Regions from separate parts of the Paenibacillus oryziterrae genome, predicted to be linked through region 1. Evidence: a T-box and tRNA genes for the amino acid it is inferred to sense, from the RefSeq annotation. Region 1 holds a T-box; the other holds one or more tRNA genes.
What was found. A T-box is a leader RNA that pairs with one kind of tRNA and senses whether it is charged. The one in region 1 lies ahead of ACAN55_RS08415 (arginine--tRNA ligase), so its partner is inferred to be a tRNA-Arg.
Positions count from the first base shown of each region.

Region 2: it encodes a tRNA-Arg, which carries the amino acid that the T-box ahead of ACAN55_RS08415 (arginine--tRNA ligase) is inferred to sense. The anticodon was not compared.

Region 1 covers NZ_JBGJZO010000005.1:162,613-175,253, forward strand. The annotation lists gene ACAN55_RS08415 (arginine--tRNA ligase) at 166-2,028, opposite strand; T-box leader at 2,068-2,287, opposite strand; gene ACAN55_RS08420 (DEAD/DEAH box helicase) at 2,410-5,676, opposite strand; gene ACAN55_RS08425 (sulfite exporter TauE/SafE family protein) at 6,021-6,854, shown strand; gene ACAN55_RS08430 (DUF1634 domain-containing protein) at 6,854-7,231, shown strand; gene ACAN55_RS08435 (TetR/AcrR family transcriptional regulator) at 7,320-8,021, opposite strand; gene ACAN55_RS08440 (ABC transporter permease) at 8,079-9,110, opposite strand; gene ACAN55_RS08445 (ABC transporter ATP-binding protein) at 9,107-9,838, opposite strand; gene ACAN55_RS08450 (TolB family protein) at 10,024-11,463, shown strand; gene ACAN55_RS08455 (phosphate ABC transporter substrate-binding protein) at 11,532-12,389, shown strand; gene pstC (phosphate ABC transporter permease subunit PstC) at 12,473-12,641, shown strand, end outside.
Region 2 covers NZ_JBGJZO010000002.1:449,728-462,368, reverse strand. The annotation lists gene ACAN55_RS04410 (ROK family glucokinase) at 20-970, shown strand; gene rapZ (RNase adapter RapZ) at 1,021-1,920, shown strand; gene ACAN55_RS04400 (gluconeogenesis factor YvcK family protein) at 1,977-2,933, shown strand; gene whiA (DNA-binding protein WhiA) at 2,963-3,892, shown strand; gene ACAN55_RS04390 (HPr family phosphocarrier protein) at 3,988-4,257, shown strand; gene ACAN55_RS04385 (GNAT family N-acetyltransferase) at 4,346-4,870, shown strand; gene ACAN55_RS04380 (SIMPL domain-containing protein) at 4,989-5,744, shown strand; gene ACAN55_RS04375 (PdaC/SigV domain-containing protein) at 6,028-7,107, shown strand; gene ACAN55_RS04370 (GDSL-type esterase/lipase family protein) at 7,231-7,869, shown strand; gene clpP (ATP-dependent Clp endopeptidase proteolytic subunit ClpP) at 7,954-8,550, opposite strand; tRNA gene ACAN55_RS04360 (tRNA-Arg) at 8,818-8,892, opposite strand; gene ACAN55_RS04355 (sugar-binding transcriptional regulator) at 9,192-10,253, shown strand; gene gap (type I glyceraldehyde-3-phosphate dehydrogenase) at 10,361-11,371, shown strand; gene ACAN55_RS04345 (phosphoglycerate kinase) at 11,543-12,641, shown strand, end outside.

The DNA.
Region 1 (12,641 bases):
CGGAAGGCTTTTGTGCGTTCCGGGGGAGAGAAACCCCGCGGGTTCGTTGGAGCATAAGCATCGTTAGCAACTACTTCGCAATCCGCCCGAAAGGGCGGTATCCCTTCCGGGACGTCACACAAAGCCTTCCTTTCGGAAGGCTTTGTGCGTTCCGGAGGGAACAGTCTACATCCGGTCCGGCAGCGGCAGACCAAGCACCTGGAGCGCATCACCCAGAGTTTCAGAGAATGTATATGTCAGCCAGATCCTGAAATCCACGCTTTCGGACTTCCCTTTGAGAATCGGACATTGGGAATAGAAATGATTGAACAAGGAGGCAAGTGTAAAAGCATAATTGCAGATTGAGCCTGGCGTCAGTTCTTTGCCTGCCAAAAAGAGCGTATCCTGCCATGTGCTTAAATGTCTTAAAAGCGCAGCTTCTGCTTTATCCAGTTCCTGCGGGAATAACGGGAGTTTGGTATGTCCGGGAAAATCTGTTTTAGTCAATACACTTTTCGCACGCGCATAGGTATACAGTAAATACACACCCGTGTTCCCGGATATTTCTGTAGCCTGTCTGAAATCAAAAATAATTTCGGTTCCCAGATTGAACCGGAGCAGATAGTAGCGGATGGCCGCAGTAGCGATCAGCCGGCTGGATAGCCCGCTTTTATCAGGACGTGTATCTTCAATAACCTGTTCCATGAGCTGCACGAGATCGGTTACTTTAACGCCTATACCTTGCCGCCCCGACATGGCATAGGAGCTTTTGCCGTCAGAGGTATCAATGCCTAGTTCTGCGGCGGAAGCTGGACTCAGCGAAACCACACCATAGCTTACATGGTTCAGTTGCTCTGCCTGACAAGTATATCCAAGCGCTCCTAAGGCCATCTTCACCATCTGCTGGGGGTATTCCTGTCTGTAATCAATGACATTAATAACCTTATCCGCCTGGCCAAAAGCCTGCTTAAGCCCTTCCTTTCCTGTAGTCCATAAGCCCGCTGTGAATTCGTTGTACAAAAAGTCTTTATCCAGCAGTCCGAATTTCCATAGATGATAAGCGATATCCTTGGCGGTATACGTTAAAATGCCATTCGACCGTACCAGCACTTTATCCGCGTTGTGCTCATCAGTATCTGTTTCTCCACGGGTCTCTGTGACCGCCTGTTTCAGCACCCAGCAGCCAGCCAGCTTTCCTTCCTGTTCCTGCACAAACACAGGTAATTGCTGCAGCAGCTCAAAAGCAGATTCCCAAAATCCTTCCCTTACGATGCTGCTCTCCCATACCAGCAGATCATAATTGATACCAAATCCTTTCATTTCCTCGACATGCTCTTTTACGATTCTTTCGGCGACAAGGGTCCCGAGCCAGGCTTCGTTGCCGCCGCCGTTTTCAAGCCCATGAAGAATATCTACACGCTTGACGGTCATACCCGGATCTGCCGCGTACACCTTATTGACACTGGAATAAAGGTCCCAGCAATAATCGCCAAAACGTTCATGTTCACCCTGAAGGTCCACATGCAGCAGCCCAACTACCGTGTCAGCCAGTTGATTGCCCAAATCGTCAATATAATTATGAACCTCTACGTCATACCCCGTTCTTTTCAAAATCTGCACCAGTGTGTCTCCGATACAAGAATTTCTCAGATGGCCTATGTGCATCGATTTGTTCGGGTTCACTGAAGTATGCTCGATAACGATTTTTTCTCCGGAATGATCCGGCAGTTCGAAGGTGCTCTCGGCCCATACCCGCCAGTTCACGAACAGATTGATAAACCCAGGAGCCGCAACTTCAACCTTTTGAATAAGGCCGCCGATCAATCCCTTCTGCTGAAGCTCAGACTGAATCAGACCAGCGACAACTAGGGGGGACTTGCGAATAGATTTCGCGAGCTGCATGGCGATGCTGCTGGAATAATCACCATTTTCGGCATTAGCCGGCTGTTCGATAAGCACTCTAATATTGCTGATTTCCGGGATGTCCAGATTCGTCAGTACGGTATGCACGCTTTGCTCTAATTGGTTTCTAATCCGTTGACCGATCATTGAAAAGACCTCCTTTAAAATGCAAAAAAGCCCCGTCTCCAAAGAGACGAGGCTGCTAACGCTCGCGGTACCACTCTCGTTGCTAAACGGGGAAGCTTAGCCACTCTACGGGTTAACGGCCCTCTGCCGGAGCTTCCTACTGAGGTTCAGAAGCCCATCTCCCGGGTGCGCTTCACTGCGTTGGTCCGTACCGGCTTTCACTCTTCCGGCTCGCTGTAGACTGGATCCCCGCAATTACTCTCCCGATCATCGATTGTATATATTTTTTCTAGTATAGCTAATTTTACGGAGAAATCAATAGCAGCCCGAATCTCTTAATAGTTGTTCTAGTAAAAAGATTCCACCCGCACTCCTTATGTCCACACCGTCAGTCCTACACCGTTATATACCTAGAATCTCCCTGATATCCTGCTCGGTTAAGCTGGATAAGGCTTCCTGACCCGGCTGGATCACTTCATCGATCAGATTGATCTTCTTCTGCTGCAGCTCGAACATTTTATCCTCGACAGTGCCACGGGTGACAAGGCGGATCACCTGCACGACATTTTTCTGCCCGATCCGGTGGGCCCGGTCCGCAGCCTGTTGTTCGACGGCAGGATTCCACCACAAATCGTAGAGAATTACCGTGTCCGCTCCGGTCAGATTTAGTCCGGTTCCGCCCGCTTTTAACGAGATAAGGAACAGGTCACGTTCACCTGCATTAAATTGGTTGCACAGTTCCACCCTCTTAGGGGCAGGTGTCTGTCCGTCCAGATAGAAATAAGGAATATCCTGAAGTGTGAGTTCCTGTCCGATCAATTCCAACATTCCGGTGAATTGTGAAAAAACAAGCATCCTTTTACCCGCACTGCGGCATTCCTCAATAATCTCCAGCAGCTGTTCCATTTTCGCTGAACTGCCCGTATATCCTTCTACGAACAAAGAAGGATGGCAGCATAGTTGGCGAAGACGGGTCAGGCCGGCCAGGATTTTGATCCGGTTGCTCCCTGCATCCTCGCTGTTTAAATGGCGGAGTGCTTCCTTTTTAAGTCTGGCAAGATAAGCTACGTACAGCTTCTTCTGTTCCGGAAGCAGTTCGGAAGCTTGAAGCGATTCGATCTTGTCCGGAAGTTCCTTCAGGACATCCCGCTTCAGTCTGCGCAGCAGGAAGGGACGGATTTTTCGGGCGACCGTTTCTCTCGGCAGATCGTGGAATTCTTTTTTGCCGGGAAGCAGGTTAGGAAATACAACGCCATAGATAGACCAGATATCTTCAAGGGCGTTTTCTACCGGTGTCCCGGTTAGGGCAAAGCGATAGCGGGCCTGGAGTAATTTGACGGATTGGGCCGTTTGTGTGACGTGGTTCTTGATCGTCTGCGCTTCGTCCAGAATAAGTGTATGGAACAATTTCTTGGCATATATTGCGATATCCCGCCGGAGCAGGGGATAAGAAGTAATGATGATATCTGCCCTTGCGGCATTCTGAAGAATCTTTCCCCGGTCCGCAGCGCTTCCGTCGGCAATAACCGCCTTAATCTCAGGTGTGAACTTGTGCAGCTCGTTTAGCCAGTTATAGACCACAGAAGCAGGCGCCACAATAAGCGCGGGAACGCCATCTTTCCGGATGGCCGGAAGCTCAGAGAGCAGGAAGGCGATACTCTGCATTGTTTTTCCCAGGCCCATATCATCCGCCAGAATCCCTCCAAACCGGTAATTCGCCAAAGTCTTCATCCACTGGAAGCCATACTCCTGATAGTCCCTGAGCACAGGGGCAAGGCTGTCCGGCACAGGGAAATCCAACCGGCCCGGATCCTGCATGTTATCGAGAAGTCTGCGCAGGCTTTTGCCGATGGTTACGGCATCCCCTCTTGCAGCATCGGCTGCCAGATGTAATCCCCGGGACAGAGGCAGAGAAAACTGCTTGCCGGTGATCTCGTTTCTATGGATGCCTACTTCATTCATGAACGAGATGATTTCCAGGAATTCTTCCGTATCCAGAGGCAGGAGCGCCCCATCCGGAAGCCGATAGTATCTGCGTTTTTCCTGGAGGGATTTCAGGACCTTCTGGATTTCGGATTCGGGAATACCGACGATGTCGAATTTGAATTCCAGCCAGTCTGTTTTCTCGTTCCAGCTCAGGGTAGCTGTCGGAGGAGATGAACCTTTATAGAATCGTGCTTTTACAGCAGTGGTCGCATAAACATCAAGATGTGGTTCAAGTAGCGGAACCGTATGGTACAGGAAGTCATATTCGGCGTCTTCGCCGCTCAAATAATATCCGCCTTCCGTCTGTACGATGGTGTCTTGCTCCATCAGATCCAGAATCCGTCGCTCCTTGTCTGTATCCCGCACAAGAATTAACGAATTTTCACGTGACTGTCTTTTCTCGTCGAGAGGATTGATCACAATATCACCATATTGGAACTCAAGTCCAGCCAGTAGCCGGTCCTTCAAACGGTCGAGATAGAGCCGCGCCGTCAATGGAGATTGAATGATACGCTTAGAAATACTGTCCGATATCGTGACATGCCCGATCTGTTTAAGACCGGGAACCACCTTATCCATAAAAGATTCCATCTGCTCAGGCATGATGCCGATGCCATCCCTACGGGAATTCTCCAGCATAGCCTGCACTCCGGCAAGACGCCTGCAATCTTCTTGCGGCAGTTTCAGCAGTTGACCATCGGATACAATAAATCCGTAATCCGTCATGATTACCATGGCGTCCAATCCCTCAACATCCAGATGATATCCAGCTTCTGCATACTCGGCAGACTTAAGCTGAAAGCGGACCGGAGGTTTCTTCGCAGTCACCTGAATACCTTCAACCCATTTATCACCTTGCTGTATATAAGTAAGAGGTGCCCTAGTAAGCGCCGGGAGTAAAGAATCCCAGAAATACGGAGGCACCGGCAGCAACCGCTCACCTCCTGGTACAGCAGATCCGAAGTTGGCGCCGAAGCTGTAACGGTACATTTGCTCGTTGACTACGATTTCGATCAGCTTCTGGAGTATGTCATTGTCCTCTTTAGCAAAGCTGTGCATGGAAGGTTCATAGACAAATTGCTTAGAGAATTCATAGGCTTCCCCGCGCTGGACACTCAGGAGGAAGGCACGGATTTTAGGCACAATGTAGGAGCGTTTCAGCCCGATTTTGAATTCTATGCCAAACATGCGGTTACCGGATTCTAATGTAAAAGGCTTGCAAGTCCATGCCACAGAAAGGGGTTCCCGATTATCGACAAAAGTTCCGGTCCCGCTGGGACGCGGCCGGCTGGTTCCGAACATGCCCAGCATACCGTCTACCAGGTGTTGATCGCGTGAAAAGCCTGCATTAGAGCTAGCAGTCTGGCCTTCTCCTTTTTCACTGTTCTGCAGGTCGAGAACGGTAATCAGGAGAGCTGCAATATGGGTGCAGAAAGGACCTCCCTGATAATAGTCAGGACACGTGCAGGCGGCCCTTACATCTCCATCGCTATCGATCACAGCCCGAACATTGTAGCAGCTCTCCCCCAGGACATCGGCTTCGTAACGCGAAGGTTCAGAAATCTCATCCGTATCGGCATACAGCACTGTTACTCTTCCGGCCTGATAATAAGCGAGGCCTTTGTCAAAAGCAATGTTGCCGCACAGCAGCTTAATAACCCTTTCCGAGACACTGAAGCCCATAACATGACCCATCCTTTAATTTATAATCTCATGTACATCCGGCTTGTATAGCGTTTTATCAGCACCTGTAACTCTATACATTAACGCCGGAAGCATGTAAAGCTTGTCCTCATGTAATTCTCCATTTCCTGATCATCGGCAGACTCTTTTGGTTCAACACTATAATGATCTCGCTCAATGGGGGGTGGAGAATACTAAATCAATATAGCACTTCTAATGGGTAAGTCAATTCCGGAGCCCGTTGACAAAATGCCGGGATAGGCATAGTATTTTGAACGGAAAAGCGCAGGGACAACATCTTGTGCGGATACGCAATTGACAATCATGAAGCGGAGAATGAAATTATGGCACTTACAACATTAAGTATCTTTTTAATCGCTATTTCAGCGGGAATCATCGGTTCCGTTTTGGGGCTGGGCGGGGGGATTATCGTTACTCCTGCATTAACGCTGCTCTTCGGGGTAGATATTAAATTTGCGATCGGGGCAAGCCTGATTTCCGTAATCGCTACATCGAGCGGAGCGGCAGTTGCGTATATCCGGGATAAAATCACGAATGTGCGTGCCGGAATGTTCCTGGAGATAGCTACAACGACCGGGGCGATAACCGGAGCATTCCTGGGCGGAATATTTGCCCCGCAGGTTTTGTATATCGTCTTCGCTGTCTTGCTGCTCTATTCGGCACTGAACATGCTCAAGAACCGAAACAGCGAGCTGCCGGAGGGTGTAGAGATGCATCCGGCATCACAGAAGCTGAAGCTCGCGGGAAGTTATTATGATAAGGCCCATAAACGGGAGATTTCCTATAATGTAGGAAATGTTTATGGAGGTTTTGGCGTGATGTACGGAGCGGGTGTGATTTCGGGTCTGCTCGGCATTGGGAGCGGAAGTTTCAAGGTGATGGCGATGGATATGTTTATGAAGCTGCCAATGAAAGTTTCGACGGCGACCAGCAATTTTATGATGGGTGTCACAGCGGCGGCGAGCGCGGGAATATATATGCTGCGCGGTGATATTGACCCGGTAATCTCGGCTCCTGTAGCTTTGGGCGTTCTTCTCGGAGCTACGCTTGGATCAAAGATTATGCAGCGCCTCAAGAATCAGACGATCCGTAAGCTATTTATACCGGTGCTGATTTATGTAGCGGTGCAAATGATCGTACAGGGAGTGAGATTATAATGGAGGGTGTAAAAGAAACCGCGGTTAGCCGGATTGGCGAAGTGGAGCTCATCGTGAGCAAGGTGCTGCGGATTGGCGTATTGATCAGTGCCTCGGTTATTCTGTTAGGCCTGCTGAAGCTGCTGGTGACCGGAGTAGGAGGATATCCTGAAGGGACGTATCCGGTAACGCTCGGCGGGATGCTACAAGGAGTGGCTGATTTCAAGGCTGTAGCCATTATGCAGAGCGGATTATTCCTGCTTATCTTAACCCCGGTGCTGCGGGTCGCTTCGTCTCTGGTGGTCTTCCTTAAAGAAAAAGACTATTTATATGTAGGAATTACATTAATCGTCTTCTGTATTCTCATTATTAGCTTCCTGCTGGGCAAGGCTGCTTAATTAACAAAGGGTGTTTCCCAAGCCGTTCGAAGCGGCTGCAGGAACACCCTATTTTTAATGGAAATACAAGAAACGATACTGCGATAATTTATTTAAGGCGTTCAATCCCTGGAGCACTGATGCCGTGCATAATGAACTGTATGGTAAGCTCAATTTCCTTCTCGTCATCCCAGTCCTTCTCGGGCAGCAGCAGCAGCCGGGCAAGTAGGAAGCCGACAATGGAGGAAACGGAGAAGCGGATGACGGCAGACGTCGGTACATCGATAACCGCACCTTTTTCCTTAAAATGCTCGACAATCTCCTCGACCCTCTCCACCACTTTGCTAAGTATGTGCTCCATAAAATGTTCCCGCAGTACAGGCTGGAAAGGGATCTCCTGAATCAGGATCTTGATGATTTTAAAGTTCTTGCGGGCAAATTCAAGCCGGTTAATCGTAAAGGCACGCAGGAAGTCCTCGTAGCTGTCAAAAGGCATTTCCAGAATCCCGTTGAAGTTCCTCATAACGAAAGGGGCAATCATCCGGCTCATGGTGGGTCCGATGATCGACAGCAGCAGGTCTTTTTTCGTTTTGTAGTATCGGAATATAGTCCCTTCTGCGACGCCGGCCTTCTGGGCGATTTCACTTGTAGCCGCAGCTGAGAATCCTTTTTCGGAAAAAACCTCGATTGCCGCCTGCATGATGGACATCTGCTTTTCGGTCATTTTCTCTTCTTTGCCGATGGATATAAGCTCTTCGATCCATGCATCTTCTGTATTCTTATCGTATTTATTCACATGTTGCTCGGCCATACGGCAACCCTCCAGACATCTTTCTGCTCTGTTATATTACCACAGCCCGAGACAAGTTTACATTTTGCGGTGCTTTCTCAGGGCCAGTACGTTCAGCATCATAAACAGCAGGGAGAAGCCAATTAACACGTAGACATTGAGTGCAATGGCATCCCAGCCTTTGCCGCGAACCATAACATTCGTTAGTGCCTCGGCCCCATAATATAGAGGTGTCGCCAGACCAACCCGTTGCAGCCACAGCGGTAAGGTGTCCATCGGGAACAGGCCGCTGAGGAAGATCTGTGGAACAATAATCAGCGGGATGAACTGGATCATCTGCAGCTCATTAGCTGCGAATGCGGACAGTAAGGTTCCCAGAGTAAGGGCCGTCATGGACAATAGCAACGTCATTAGCAGTACATAACCGAAGCTTCCGGTCATTAGGATACCAAGCACCTGAATGGAGAACCAGGAGATCAATAATGCCTGAAATACGGTGAAGATCCCGAAACCGCAGACATAGCCGATTACAATCTCCCATCTCTTTAGAGGTGTAGACAGCAAGCGTTCCAATGTACCCGTTGTTCGTTCGCGCAGGAAGGATACACCGGCAATCAGGAAGACGAAGAAGAAGACGAAAACTCCGATCATAATAGGGCCAAAACGGTCGATGGTCTTCATATCCGCAGATCCATAAAGATAGTCGATGACCGGCTGAACCTTACCTTGGGAAGAGGGGATAAGATCCTGAGAGGCCTGTTCAAGCGTCTGCATAACTGCGCGGTTCGCCGTCGGGTTGCTGCCTTCCAGCAGGACTTTCGGCGAAACTCCGTCCATCGTGATTAGGGCATCAATATCCCCGTTCTGCAAGGCTTTAGAACCAAGCTCAGCCGTGGAATAATCCGTTACGTTAGCGTCATAGCTTTCGAGCGATGCGGTAAGTTTAGCTGCTCCTCCGGACACGCCAATGTTCGGTTCATAAGCATTACCATTAAAGACGAGGCTCATTAGACTCAGGACTAGCAGGGGAGCGATGAACATCAGCGCCATCGTTCTTTTATCATGAATAAATTGCTGAAGGATACGAAGGGTAATAGCCCGGATTCTCATGAACGTACACCTCCATAATATAGAAAGGCCTCTTCAATCGAAGTTGTCCCTGTAGCCTGTAATAATCCCTGCGGAGTATCCACTGCTAGAAGTTTGCCGTCCCGGATCATAGCAAGCCGGTCACATTTCTCCGCTTCATCCATTACATGTGTAGTCAGCACAATCGTAGTTCCTCTCTTATTGAGTGCTCTCAGCTCATCCCAGATGGATTTGCGAAGTACCGGATCAATCCCGACAGTCGGTTCGTCCAGAATCAAGAGCGGAGGTTCGTGCAGCAGGGCAATGGCCAGTGAGAGGCGGCGTTTCATTCCTCCTGAGTATTGACCGACACCTTTACGTAAATGATCCTGCAGATTTACAAGCTCCATGACTTCCTGAATCCGTTGTGTCCGCTTAGCCCCCTTTAAACCATACAGGGATGCGAAAAACTCCAAGTTTTCTTTAGCGCTAAGCTCGGTGTACAGTGCATCCGACTGTGCCATGTAACCCATTTGCTGAAGCATAGCCAGTTTGGGGATTTGGACTCCCAGAACATGGATCTCACCTGAGGAAGCAACATCAATACCTGTCAGAAGCTTAACGAGTGTTGTTTTGCCGGAGCCAGAGGGGCCCAGAATGCCAAAGGTTTCAGCTTGTTCTACTTGAAGCGAAATTTGATCTAGTACTACTTTGCTGCCAAATGATTTGCCGACATGATCTGCCTTAATGACCGGAGCAGCGTTTATCATCATAATCTCCTCGATTCTTAAAATGAGTGAGTACTCACTCATAATATAACGTATTTTATCCTTAATGTAAATAAATCCGCATAAAAATAATAAGTTAATATTTCCATTACATTCCTCTGCAACGCCTTTGACAATTGTAGCTGAAAATAAGAGAAGCAGTTACCTAGATGAAAAGGGTGAATATATTGAAAAACAGTAAATGGTTAAGCACAGCTTTGGCTTCCGCACTTCTCGTTACAGCAGGAGCAGCCAGTGCATCAGCAGCAAGTGTTAGTGGCAGTGCGAAAACTTCGGCTAACAGTAAAACAACGATATCTGCTGTTGCAATCAAGGAAGGTTCCGTTTCTTGGACAGTTAACGGAGCATCCGCCACCTTCAATACCATTGACAGCGGCGGTTACAAGTTGTATTCGCTGAGCCAGGTAGCGGGCAAACTGGGAGCTTCCTTAACAGTTGGAGCAACCGGCATCGAACTGAGCGATATCAGAGGATTACATACCCTTCAATTAAAAATAGGCTCCAAAAGCTTTCAGGCAGACGGTGTTCAAGGAACCTTCACTGTAGCGCCAGTAGTATATAAAGGTAAAACGTATGTTGAGCTGACCAAGCTGGTGAACGGCCTTGGTGGTGAAGTGCAAGTGAAGCCTAATGCCATCACAAACCCTGCTCGACTTGCCGGTGAATTCGATACCCTCCACTGGACTGCCGATGGCAGCATCATTGCGAACCGTGAGGATTCCGAGGCTCTGCAGCTTGTCAAATTCACTACAACTCCGGGTTACTATGATACATTCTCAACCGACGCACGTGCTGTTGATTTCACAGTATCTCCAGACCAACAATGGGGCGCTTTCACCGATGATACAGGTCATCTGAATCTCATTGATCTCTCCTCCGGTATCATTAAGGTTCTTGGCAGCGACACTTCGGTAAAGACTGACCTTGTATGGTCCCAGGACGGAACAATAATTTACTTCGTCCAAGGAGACAAGCAAGAGAAAATTTCACAAATTGCGGTTGCCAGCGGGACGGTAACTGAGTTGCTGGTTGACAAAGTAGAGAATAAATCCGACTTGCGGATTTCCGCTGACGGCAAAACAGCAGTATATATTGTCAATGTAACCGGGGTTGCTAAAAATGATGCTGATAGCACAGAGGATTCCCTGTCTGTTGACTTCAGTAAGGCAGGCGGACAACTCTTTAAGCTGGATCTTGCCACTAAGGATGCGAAACCGGCAGCATTGACTACCCTTGCGGATAACAAGCTGTATCCGGAAATCCTGGCAGACAACAGCGTGGTATACCTGAGTGCTGATCCAGATGGTAAGGTCCTCAACACATTGAAGACTGTAAAAACGGATGGAACACTCGCTGACTGGAGTCTTGATATCGAGGTGGTCTGGTCCGCAAAAGTTAGCAGCGGCCTGGTTGTTGCTGGCACAGCTACTGACGGCAGCACACGGATTTATGCCCTTACACCAGCTGGAGTGAAAACAGAACTGTACCGCACTACAACGGGCATCGATGAAATCGCAGTATCCCAGGACGGCAGCAAATTGGCGGTAGTTATTGAAGGTAAGCTTTCGGTCATCCAGAATGCCAAAGCTGTACAGCTTTCGAAATAAGAACGTTCCTAAACAACGGATATACCATTACAAAAATACGGCACGACAGCCGAGAGGAGATTCATTAAATGAATATTTTTAGAAAATTCACGGTAACAGCACTCACAGCCGTTATCGCAGCAACAGCTTCGTTTGCGGGGTTTGCAGCAGCAGCGGATTCATTAAGCGGTAAAATTACGGTCAATGGCTCAACGGCACTTCTGCCGTTGACGCTTCAAGCCGCTAAAGAATTTCAAAAGCTTCATCCAAAAGTGAAAATCGCCGCTTCCGGTAAGGGTTCCGTTACTGGGCCGCAAGCCGTAAAGAAAGGGATTGCTGACATTGGTGCTTGCGACTGGGATGCGAGCATTGACGTTCCAGGCTTCAAAGCTTTTGATGGTCAGGTTGCGAATAAAGTGGCTGTCATTCCTTTTGCAACAATCGTTAACAAGAACGTAGGTGTAGACAACTTGACTACTGAGCAGCTTAGAGGCATCTTCTCCGGCAAAATCACGAACTGGAAAGAGGTAGGCGGTTCGGATGCCGATATCGTTGTCATTACCCGCGCATTTGGATCCGGTACCCGCGTTAACTACCAGGCTAAAGCCCTTGGCGGCGGCGATATCGTGAAGAAAGAGAAGAACTATAAAGAAACCGGATCGAGCGGTGATATGAAGACTGCTGTAAGCACAACTCCGAACTCCATCGGATACATTGACCTTGTATATGTTAGCGGTGATGTGAAAGCCGTGAAATTCAATGGTGTTGCTGCTACTACGGATAATGTTATTAACGGAACATACAAGATCTGGGCATACGGTTACTTTATGACTAAAGGCCAGCCAACAGGTGCAACTAAAGAATTTATCTCTTATATCCAAAGCAAGAAGTTCCAACAAGGTTCACTGAAAAAGCTTAAATTCATTCCGATTTCGGCTATGAAATAATACAGCTATCCAATTCTATACTGAACGGCAGCAGCGGCCAGTCCCGGATTCTAAGGGAGTGGCCGCTCACAGGAGGGAAAGTCATGGGGTCACCGGTTCACAGTCTGGCAGCCCGGGCGAACGGGAGTGCCAAAGAAGATTTGGCAGCTCAGAAGCGCCATAAGCGGCACATGGCCGGCAACATTTTTTTCAGATATTATTTCTTGTTCAGTATCTTGGCGCTTTGTTTTGTGCTGGGTCTCGTAATTTTAT
Region 2 (12,641 bases), on a different contig from region 1:
GAAAAAGGTGGCTTGTTACATGTCTGAAAATATCTACGTTGGCGTGGATTTAGGCGGAACCACGGTTAAGGTTGGAATCTGCAATGCCGAAGGGAATCTGCTGCATACGTACGAAGGACCTACAGGAGTAGCAGATGGCGTCGATACCGTCATCGATAATATCGAGAAGTATGTTCGTCAAATTGTGGAAGACTCCCCGTATTCCTGGGATCAACTTGCTGGTGTAGGGGCGGGAGTAGCCGGATTTACGAATATCCGTGAAGGAATTATCATCCTTGCGCCTAACATAGGATTTAGAGATGTGCCGATCCGTTCCATCCTGGAAAGTCGGCTCGGCAAGCCAGTCAAAATAGACAACGACGCTAATGTGGCCGCCCTAGGGGAAGCTTGGAGCGGTGCTGGACGTGGCGTGGACAATTGCGTCTGCTACACGCTGGGAACCGGCGTAGGCGGTGGCATTATTATCAATGGCAAGGTGTATCAAGGGTTTGCAGGACTGGCAGGGGAACTGGGTCATATCTCCGTTGTACCTGACCTGGAAGCTATTCAATGCGGCTGTGGCAACATGGGCTGCTTGGAAACCGTTTCCTCGGCTACAGGAATTATCCGTATGGCTAACGACGCGGTTGCCCGCGGGGACCGTACATCTCTCTCTATGGTAGAGAAGATTGCGGCGAAGGAAGTTTTTGATGCTGCGAAAGCAGGCGATGAAGTGGCTATCCGCATCGTGAACCGGGCGGCATTCTACCTGGGTAAATCCATGGCAGCTGTTGCAGCTGTGCTGAATCCTGAAATATTCATCGTGGGCGGCGGAGTATCCAAAGCTGGCGATATTCTGTTTGACGAGGTTCGCCGGGTGTTCGCTAAGCTGGCCCCAGGACCACTTCAGACCGGAGTAACAATTATTCCAGCCAAGCTGGGCAATGATGCTGGTATTGTTGGTGCTGCCGGCTTGCTGCTGCGTTCATAGAACAACGTAATTATTTATTCATATACTAAACTGGGGGAGGGGACGCTTTTATGACCGAGTTGGAGACCACTCCGCCGGCCGGGGCCACCCTGATCATTATTACGGGGATGTCGGGAGCGGGAAAGACCATTGCCGTTCAGAGTCTGGAGGACCTTGGTTTCTTCTGCGTCGATAATTTGCCCCCGGTGCTGATCCCTAAATTCGCCGAGCTTATCGAGCAGTCGAAAGGGAAAATCGCCAAGGTAGCCCTTGTGATTGACCTTAGAGGACGGGAATTCTTCACCGCTTTATCTGAATCACTTACCTATATTAAAGAGGAATCGTCCATTGGCTGCGAAATTCTCTTCCTGGATGCTACCGATTCTGTGCTGGTTCAACGTTACAAGGAGAGCCGTCGCCATCATCCGCTGGCACCTAAGGGTATGCCTCTTGATGGAATTAAGCTTGAGCGCAAGATGCTAGAAGAGTTGAAGAACTCGGCTACTCTTTGTCTCGATACCAGCAGCATGAAGCCGGCCCAGCTCAAGGAGAAGATTGTATCCCGCTTTTCCCATCTCGGGAAAAGTACGATGTCCGTCAATATTACTTCCTTTGGCTTCAAATACGGAATACCTATTGATGCCGACCTAGTGTTTGATGTCCGCTTTTTACCTAATCCGCATTATGTGGACCACCTGCGGCCCAAAACCGGCCAAGACAACGATGTGTACGATTACGTGATGAAATGGCCCGAAACGCAGGCGTTCCTGACTAAACTTCTCGATATGCTTCATTTTCTGATTCCCCAATACCGCAAGGAAGGCAAATCCCAGATTATTATTGGAATTGGCTGTACCGGCGGGAAGCACCGTTCGGTGGCGATTTCTGAATATTTAGGAAAAATGCTGGGAGTCAGTGAGACAGAGTCAGTAACAGTGAGCCACCGGGATGCCGAACGCGATCGGCACTAACGAGAGAAGGGATTACAGTGCCTGAACAACAAAGAGAACGGCCGCGTATTGTTGTGATGGGCGGGGGAACGGGATTATCCGTGATGCTCAGAGGGCTCAAGGAGAAGCCGCTGGATATTACGGCTATCGTAACGGTAGCTGATGACGGCGGCAGTTCCGGCATTCTGCGCAGCGAGCTGCAAATGCCGCCCCCCGGCGATATCCGCAATGTGTTAACCGCCATGGCGGACGTAGAGCCGCTAATGGCCGATATTATGAGGTACCGCTTCAGCACTGGAGAAGGACTTGCGGGGCATAGCCTTGGCAACCTGATTCTGGCTGCGCTGACCGATATCTCTGGTGATTTCGTAACAGCAGTACGTGAGCTAAGCCGCCTCTTCGCTGTACGCGGCAGGGTATTGCCTGCTGCGGGTGAAGCCGTAGTTCTTCATGCGGAAATGTCGGATGGCACTATTATCACAGGGGAATCGAAGATTCCGGAAGCAGGCGGCGTCATTAAGCGCGTATTCCTCGAGCCTGCGGATGTCGAACCGCTGCCGGAGGCGCTGGAAGCGATTCAGAATGCGGATGCGATCCTTCTTGGCCCGGGAAGCCTGTACACCAGTATTTTGCCGAATTTGCTTGTACCAAAGCTGGCAGAAGCTGTGGTAGCTTCCGAGGCGATCAAAATTTTTGTCTGCAACGTGATGACGCAGCCCGGTGAAACGGATAATTACACCGTCAGCGATCATCTGCAGGCGGTATATGATCATATTGGACTTCATCTTTTCGATTATGTTATTGTCAACGACGGAGAAATTCCGCTTCAGGTGCAGAGTAAATATGCAGAGAAGGGTGCCCGTCCGGTTATGCTTGACCGGGAAGCCTTAGACGAGAGCGGATACAAGGTCATAGCAGATAAGCTGGTATTATTCCGGACCTATCTGCGGCACGATACAGATAAGCTGAGTCACCACATTTACCAGCTTGTCCAAGATTGGATCAACAGAGCCCCCTCGCGTAGCGGGGTGTAGCTTGCAACATCAAGAAAGAGGTGAGACCCTTGTCTTTTGCGGCGCTTACAAAAAAGGAATTGACGATGGTCGAAAGCCAGCCCTGCTGCGATAAAGCGGAAATGTCAGCACTCATCCGAATGAACGGTTCGGTCCAGCTTTCGAGCAAAAAGGTTGTTTTGGATATTTCGACGGAGAATGCCGCGATTGCAAGGCGTGTATATTCCCTGCTTAAGAAATATTACCAGGTCCATATTGAGCTTCTCGTGCGTAAAAAAATGCGTTTGAAGAAAAATAACGTTTATATCGTGCGTATCCCTACACGCGTGCAGGAAATACTGAACGACTTGCGTATTGTTTCCTCAGGCTTTATTTTTACTGACGGTATTGAAGAGGATATCGTGCACAAGAACTGCTGCAAACGTGCTTATCTGCGCGGTGCCTTTATGGCTGGAGGCTCTGTTAACAATCCGGAAGGTTCCTCCTATCACCTGGAAATTGCTTCGATGTATGAGGAGCACTGCAAGGCGCTTGTAACCCTCGCCGGGGAGTTTCATCTGAACGCCCGCTGCATCGAGCGCAAGAAGGGCTTTATCCTGTACATCAAAGAAGGCGAGAAAATCATTGAGTTTCTCAGTCTGATCGGGGCGCATCAAGCCTTGTTCAAATTTGAGGATGTGCGGATTATGCGCGATATGCGCAATTCCGTGAACCGCATCGTCAACTGTGAGACCGCCAATCTGAACAAGACCATCAGTGCGGCTGTACGGCAGATTGAGAATATCAAGCTGCTGCAGCGGGAGGTAGGACTTGCGAGTCTGCCGGACAAACTCAGGGAAGTGGCGGAGATTCGACTGGCCCATCCGGACATTAACCTGAAGGAAGTCGGGGAGATGCTTAAGGGTAGTGTAAGCAAATCCGGGGTTAACCACAGGCTTCGTAAGATTGATGAGCTGGCGGATAAAGTGCGCGGCGGCTGATATTTTGTTCTAGTGTGGATTACGTTATAATGATATAATATTATAAAATTTAATGTGAATTTTTGTGCAGATCTCAAATAGGGGGTAAGCGTTTCATGACAAAGCACCCGGTAGTTGTACGGCTCAAGACGGGTCTTCATGCTCGTCCTGCGGCATTGTTCGTGCAGGAAGCAAACAAGTTTTCGTCGGAGATTTTCGTGGAAAAAGACGATAAAAAAGTGAACGCAAAGAGCATCATGGGGATTATGAGCCTTGCGATCAGTTCGGGCACGGAGATTTATATCAGCGCGGATGGCGCTGACGCGGATCAAGCTGTAACCGCTTTGACGAGTCTTGTGAGCAAGGAAGAGCTCGAAAACCAGTAATAAGCTGAGCTATACTGAAATTGAGCAAAAGCCCTTTGGGGCTTTTTTTATTAGCTATAAACTTCTTTAATAACCAGGGGGCGTGGAGATGGAGAGCAGAGTACGCTTAGTGAAGCCGAGTATGAAGCTCAAGGAGCAGTATCTGGATTTTTACGAGGAGTGGATACATAGCGGGGAAGAGATGGTTCCATGGGTCATCAAGAGAGATCCGTCCGACTTTGAAGATATGCTGAAATTTCTGGGGAATACTGAGACAGCAGTGGACCTTCCAGAGGGCTGGGTACCATCAACTACCTCCTGGCTGGTGGATTCGGATGACAATGTGGTGGGTGCGGTTAACATCAGGCATAGTCTGAATAATGAGCTGATGAATCGCGGGGGACATATCGGATACGGCATCCGGCCTTCCGCACGACGCAGGGGTTATGCCACAGAGCTGCTGAAGCAGTCGTTGCAGATAACGAAGGAGCTCGGAATTAGCAGGGTTCTTGTGGTATGTGATGCGGTGAATATCGCCTCGGAGCGTACTATACGCAACAATGGGGGCATCGAGGATATCCCTTATACCGAAGAAGACGGCAACGTGATTAAACGTTTTTGGATTGAAGCTTGAGATTACGTACCGGGTGTAAAATAATTTGTGGATTGGCCCACGTAACGATGCAACATTTCCCAAATCGCAGCGTCTAGAGGGTACAAACATTTACAAGAATCGAAAGGGGATGGCAAACGTGAAGAAATGGATGAAATCAGTGGGTTCAGTATTGCTTGCGGGAAGCTTGTTGATGGGAGGGATGGCTCTGAGTGGTGCATTTCAAGGACCGGAAAAAGCTTTTGCCGAGGATGTACAGAGAAACATTGTAAGCGTAGTCGGTAAAGGTGAACTTTCGATTAAGCCGGACATCGTCTACCTGTCGATCGGTGTGGATACATCGGCAGCTACGGCTCAGGAAGCGCAAAAGAACAATGCAGCGAAAATCTCGAAGATCACCTCGGTGCTGAAGACCACTTGGGGTATTGCAGACAAGGATATCCAAAGCGTTCAATTCTATGTACAGCCTAACTATTCCTACAGTGAAAAAGAAGGCCAAAAGGTTAACGGCTACAATGCCCACCATACACTTCAGGTTGCTTACCGCAGTCTCGATAAAGTAGGCGCACTCCTTGATGCTGTTTCAGGAGCAGGCGCGAACAACATCGGCAATGCGAGCTTTGCAGTAGAAGATACTTCTGCCTTTGAAGCTCAAGTGATTGAGAAAGCAATGGCTAACGCAGATGTTAAAGCATCAGCAATCGCTAAAGCAGCAAAACGCAGTCTGGGTGTGGTCATCAGTGTCAGCCAAAATGACAGTAGCGTAAATCCGGTGTATTTCAATCAAAACATGAAGCTTGAGGCTGCTGCAGCTGATTCGGCTGCCGGTACTTCCGTTCAACCGGGAGAAGTGAAGATTACAACACAGCTCAGCGTAATGTATGAACTGAAATAGGTTACCCGGAGGATTTCCGGTATAACAGTGAGGGAGGATATCGCCGCTAAGCGGAGGATGCCTCCCTTATTTTTTAACTTAGGCAGCGAATGTGTGAAATCTCTCAGTTTGTTTAAAGAAAGGTAACAAGAGCTTTAACAATCATGGGCAAATACTAAGAAAATGTAAGGGGAGTTGTAACACTCCGTTCGAAGCTACTCTTTATAATGGAAGCTGTGGGCTAACCTTATGACAAATATCGAGCCAGTGAAAAGGAGAAGAAGATATGCAGGAGTGGAGAAGCGTGAGAAAATGGGGCATCAGCGTTATGGCAGCCGGAGTATTGTTTAGCGGAGGCCTCTGGGGAGCGGATCAAGCAGCAGCGGGAGCTTCGCCCGTACAGGTGAAGGCAAGCGTCAGCTCACTTGTGGTGCTGAAAAGAAATGGTGTGGTCACAGAGCAACAGGGAATCTTCAGGGATGGAAAAGTGTGGGTTCCGGTAAGCTTTATGCGGGATACGCTTCGCATGCCGGTTTCTTTTAATAAAGCAGAGAATACCTACACCATCGGTACAGGAAACAAAGAGACCAGGCTTATGGTATCGGAATATGGCGTCGCCATCTTTGTAAACAATTATTATATCTCGGAATATGAAGGGAAGATGCTAAGTAATAAGCTCTATGTTCCATTTGATCTGCTGAGTGATTATTTAGGTTATCAGGGAGACTGGAGTGCTTCCACTGGACGCCTGAATGTGTTGAATAGAGCACAGAATCCCATCACCATATCAACGGAAAGTTATGAGAAAGAGATGACTGGTGTGACTATGAAGCTGGAGTATCCGCAGGTAAGCGGGCTTGCGAATGCGGATGCACAGAAGGCAATTAACAATACGCTGAAGCAGACCATTACCAGCTATGCCGCCGGGGCGGAGCAGGAAATCGCCAATAGAACAGAGGAAGACCGTCCGTATGAGTTCGTAGGCAATTATATCGTTACTTACAATCAGAATGGTGTGCTAAGTCTGATCACAAGCCAATACGGTTATACTGGAGGCGCACACGGGATGACATACCGTAATGCTTTTACCTTCTCCTTGAAAGACGGAAAACGCCTGCTGCTCGGTGATCTGTTTGGAAAGAATCCGGATTACAAAAAGATGCTGAACGCGAGGCTGAACAAGGAGCTAAAAGCGGAAGGCGGATATCTGGGAGGGTTCACCGGACTTGCGACCGAGAAATACTTCTATCTAAAGGACGGCAAGGCCGTTCTCTTCTTCCAATTATATGAATATACGGCGTATGCTCAGGGCTTCCCTGAATATACTTTCACCTTTAAAGAGCTTCTGCCGGATGGAAGCAGTCCATTCACGAGTCTAAAATAAGCTTAAGCTCAGAAGGGTATACAATATTTCCGCTAATGTCCAGGGACATCTTCCGGTGTCCAGGTTCCTCCTCCGCTCATATGCTGAAGAAAGCAGCCAGCTCATGAGGGAGGAGGGAGAGCAGTGGGCTATCAATATACAGCGATCGGAGATTCCTTAACGACCGGGTTCGGAGCGCTTCCCGGAAACGGATTTGTGCCGGTATACCGGAGGATGGCAGAAAGCAGGCTGAGGACTCCCATAAGTTTAGTGAATCTAGGTATCAACGGACTAACTTCGGCGGAGCTTTCACAGCGCGTACGCAGGAATGATATGTTTCGAGGGGCGTTAAAAGAGGCGGAGCTCATCACCATCTCAATCGGCGGCAATGATCTGATCCATGCGGCGAGGTCGGCTTCAAGGCAGCCTCAGAATACATCAAGAATATTGGGTGAGGCGCTGCAGGAATGCAGGCATAATTTCTCAGTAATCATGGGCACAGTCAGCGGATTAAAGTCAGGCTCGCGTGAGCCTTATATCGTTCGGATTGTCGGATTGTATAATCCGTTCCCTGAGTTTCGTGAGGCAACGAATTGGGTCCAGCAGTTTAACCGTTATGCTTCGCAATACAATAGCGGAACGACCGGCTTCGCCGGGATCTATAGTTCCTTTGCCGGACATGAAAGAACACTGCTGTCACTGGATCATCTTCACCCCAATGGCCGCGGGTATCAGGTAATAGCCAATCAGCTTAACGCACTTGGATATGGCCGGCTCTACTGACCGTATGCACATAACAAAGAACCCGTACTTCACTAGTGTGAAGTACGGGTTCTTTTATGCTCAAGAGCTTTCTAAGTATAGTGCTTATACGCCAACAGCAATGGGTCTTTCGATCACTTTGTCGACAATTCCATAGTCCGCAGCTTCGGCAGCAGTCATGAAGTAATCGCGGTCGGTATCTTTTTCGATACGTTCCATCGGCTGACCGGTCCGCTCAGAGAGGATGCGGTTCAGCTTGTCGCGAAGCTTCAGAATGCGACGTGCGCGGATTTCAATATCAGTAGCTTGGCCTTGGGCTCCGCCCAGTGGCTGGTGGATCATAATTTCACTGTTAGGCAGCGCGAACCGTTTGCCTTTAGCCCCAGCGTTCAGCAGGAATGCACCCATGCTTGCCGCCATGCCCACACAGATCGTGGATACATCCGGTTTGATATATTGCATTGTATCGAAAATAGCCATACCTGCGGTAATCGAACCGCCCGGACTGTTGATGTACAGATGGATGTCCTTATCCGGTTCTTCGGCAGCCAGAAACAGCATCTGCGCGATAATGGAATTGGCTACCACGTCATTAACCTCTGTACCAAGGAAAATGATGCGGTCCTTCAGCAGGCGGGAATAGATGTCATAAGCTCGCTCACCGCGGTTGCTCTGTTCTACGACCATAGGAATGTAACTCACGTGGAAAACCTCCTTGAAAATGGGCTGGTGGAATGTCTTTCATTGTTACTCTTACCGTAATAACCACATGATAAACAAATTCAAACAAAAAGTCAAAGAAAGTCAAACTTATTATAAAAAAAGTCTGTTTTCTGAAATTTGGGGTCTGTTCCTGCTTTTGTATACAACAAAAATGACCCATAATGAAGGTCACTTATTAAAAGTTTCCATCTTATGGGTCAATGAGTATCTTTTGGTTAAATATAGTACGGGCTAATTATAAAATTATGGCGCGCCCGCCAAGAATCGAACTTGGATCTCAGGCTTCGGAGGCCTACGTCATATCCATTGGACCACGGGCGCAACAAAAATTATTATAATACAAATAGGAAGCAAAAGCAATCTTTATCTACCATCCTTCACAGGTACAGCAAGATAGAGGGAATATTTGATTTGCGCCCGTCTTATAAAAAAGCGCTTCATTTGGCCATTTAAGACCATCTATGCATAAGAAGAAAAGCAGTTGTTAATTCTACTCTCGGAAGACTTGCGTTTAGGGCAATATTTGGGTAGAATATGGGTGGGACTTAAAAAGTTAACCCGGGACATTTTAAGGCCATAAACAAGGGGATAGAGAAAGACGAAGTTGCAGGAGTGAAAGCATGCGTAACTTATTGGAAATACAAAAGCAGCTTCTGCCTGATCTCATGGAAACCCTTAAGAGACGGTATACGATTCTTCATCAGATCATGCTGTCCGATATTATTGGGCGCAGAACGCTAGCCAATTCTTTGGATATGACAGAGCGTACATTGCGTGCCGAGACAGACCTTCTGAAATCGCAGGGGCTTATCGAGATCGAAAGTGTAGGCATGCGCATCAGCGATGCGGGCCGAAGCTTGCTGGACCTGCTAGAGCCAGTCGCCAAGAGCCTGTTCGGTCTGGACGATCTGGAGGAGAAAATTCGTGCCAAATACGGTCTTAGCAAAGTAATAATTGTGCCAGGCGATTGTGAAACATCACCATTCACCAAGCGTGAGCTTGGGCGGGCAGGTGCAAAAGCGCTGCTTAGTGTATTACGGTGCAATGATACAGTTGCTGTTACCGGTGGTTCAACCTTGGCCGAGATGGCCGATCAGCTAACACCACCCATATCCCTTTCCTGCAAGGATGCCTGGTTCGTACCGGCACGCGGAGGACTGGGAGAAAGCATGGAGATCCAAGCCAATACCATTGTATCCACAATGGCTAAACGGATTGGAGCGCAATATCGGCTGCTGCATGTTCCTGATTTGCTCGGGGAGAATGCTTACCAGTCGCTTACTGAGGATACGAATACAAGAGAAATTGTGCAGATTATCCGGCGCTCACGCATTATTGTGCATGGCATCGGGGATGCTCTGGAAATGACCCGCCGCCGCAAGCTGGACGAGGCAACCGTTGCTGAGATTCAGGCAGAAGGTGCCGTAGCCGAATCGTTCGGATATTACTTCAACGAGAATGGCGAGGTTGTCCACACCATGCTAACGATGGGACTGCGTCTGGAGGACATTGTCCGGACAGAGGTTGTCATTGGAATAGCAGGGGGCAAGCGCAAGGCAAAAGCCATTCATGCGATGCTTCGCTTCGGCCAGGAGGATATTTTGGTCACGGATGAGGCAGCCGCAGTAGAAATTGGCAGGGAAATTGATGAACAAGCACATTTAATCCTTCGTCTTCCATAATGTGGGGGGCATAATTTTCCAACATGCATTATACTTAACCTTGTTGTCTTGACAGGCTTAACATCCTGTCTTGAATAAATAAAACGAAATCTAGGAGGAACTATTCAATGAGTGTAAAAGTTGGTATTAACGGTTTTGGACGTATTGGACGCCTTGCATTCCGCCGTATTCAAAATGTAGAAGGTATCGAAGTGGTAGCTATCAATGACTTGACAGACGCTAAGATGCTTGCTCATTTGTTGAAATATGATACAACTCAAGGAACTTTTAACGGTGATGTTGAAGTTCATGACGGTTTCTTCAAAGTAAACGGTAAAGACGTTAAGGTTCTTGCGAACCGCAACCCTGAAGAATTGCCTTGGGGCGAGCTTGGCGTTGACATCGTTCTGGAGTGCACAGGCTTCTTCACAACTAAAGAAGCAGCTGAAAAACACCTTAAAGGTGGAGCTAAGAAAGTTGTTATCTCTGCACCAGCTACAGGCGACATGAAAACCGTTGTTTACAACGTTAACCATGACATCCTTGATGGTACTGAAACTGTAATCTCCGGTGCTTCTTGCACAACGAACTGCCTGGCTCCTATGGCAAAAGTTCTTCAAGACAACTATGGCGTTGTAGAAGGTTTGATGACTACAATTCACGCTTACACTGGCGACCAAAACACTTTGGATGCTCCACACGCTAAAGGTGACTTCAGACGTGCTCGTGCAGCAGCAGAGAACATTATCCCTAACACTACCGGTGCTGCAAAAGCAATCGGCCTGGTTATCCCTGAACTTAAAGGTAAATTGGACGGTGCAGCTCAACGTGTTCCAGTAGCAACTGGTTCCCTGACTGAATTGGTAACTGTTCTTGAAAAAACCGTAACTGTTGAAGAAATCAATGCAGCTATGAAAGCAGCTTCTGATTCCGAAACTTATGGTTACACTGAAGATGAAATCGTATCTTCCGACATCAAAGGAATCACTTTCGGTTCCCTGTTTGATGCTACACAAACTAAAGTATTGACTGTTGGCGACAAACAACTGGTTAAAACTGTTGCTTGGTATGACAATGAAATGTCCTACACTGCACAATTGATCCGTACTTTGGAACACTTTGCAAAAATCGCTAAGTAATATTGTTTTTATATAAGTCCAGCTTAAGAGCGGAAACAGAATTCCATTGTTTCCGCTCTTTCTGAGAATATTAAGCAAAGTATAAGGATACTTCATACTTTGCTTATATTTCTTGAGAATTATATGCCTTAAATGCGGGATTGTATAAATTTGTGTGTGGAGGAAACAAACATGAACAAGAAAAGTGTCCATGATGTAGAAGTTAAAGGTAAACGCGTATTTGTACGCGTAGATTTCAACGTGCCAGTAGAAGACGGTAAAATCACGGATGATACACGTATCCGCGAGACCCTTCCTACTATTAAATACCTGATCGAGAACGGTGCAAAGGTCATTCTGGCCAGCCATATGGGCCGCCCAAACGGTCAATTTGTAGATTCCCTGCGTTTGACAGGTGCAGCAGCACGTCTGTCCGAGCTTCTCGGCAAACCGGTTGCTAAGGCTGACGAAGCTGTTGGCGAAGCTGTTAAAGCACAAATCGCTGAGCTTGGTGAAGGCGATGTACTCGTACTTGAGAACGTTCGCTTCTACCCAGGTGAAGAAAAGAACGATCCTGAATTGGCTAAGCAGTTCGCTGAACTGGCTGACCTGTTCGTGAATGACGCATTCGGCGCGGCTCACCGTGCGCATGCTTCTACAGAAGGTATCGCTCATTATCTGCCGGCAGTATCCGGTCTTTTGATGGAGAAAGAATTGTCTGTTCTTGGTAAAGCACTTGCTCAACCAGAACGTCCTTTCACTGCTATCATTGGCGGTTCCAAGGTAAAAGACAAGATCGATGTTATTAATAACCTGCTGACTTTGGCTGACAATGTATTGATTGGTGGCGGACTTGCTTTCACGTTCTCCAAAGCTCAAGGTCACGAAATCGGAAACTCCCTTGTTGATAACGACAAAATCGATACAGCTCTTGGCTTTATTGAGAAAGCAAAAGCACTAGGCAAAAACTTCCTGCTTCCTGTGGATGCAGTAGTTGCTGATAAATTCGGTGCAGATGCCAATACCAAAGTTGTTGACATCAACGAAATCCCTGAAGGCTGGATGGGTCTGGATATCGGACCGAAAACTGCAGCAATGTATGCTGACGTTATCAAAGAATCCAAGCTGGTTGTTTGGAACGGACCTATGGGTGTGTTCGAAATCGACATCTTCGCTGAAGGTACAATTGCTGTAGCTAAAGCGTGTGCAACTACTGAAGGTTACACCATTATCGGCGGTGGTGATTCTGCAGCTGCTGCAGAGAAATTCAACCTGGCTGACCAAATGGATC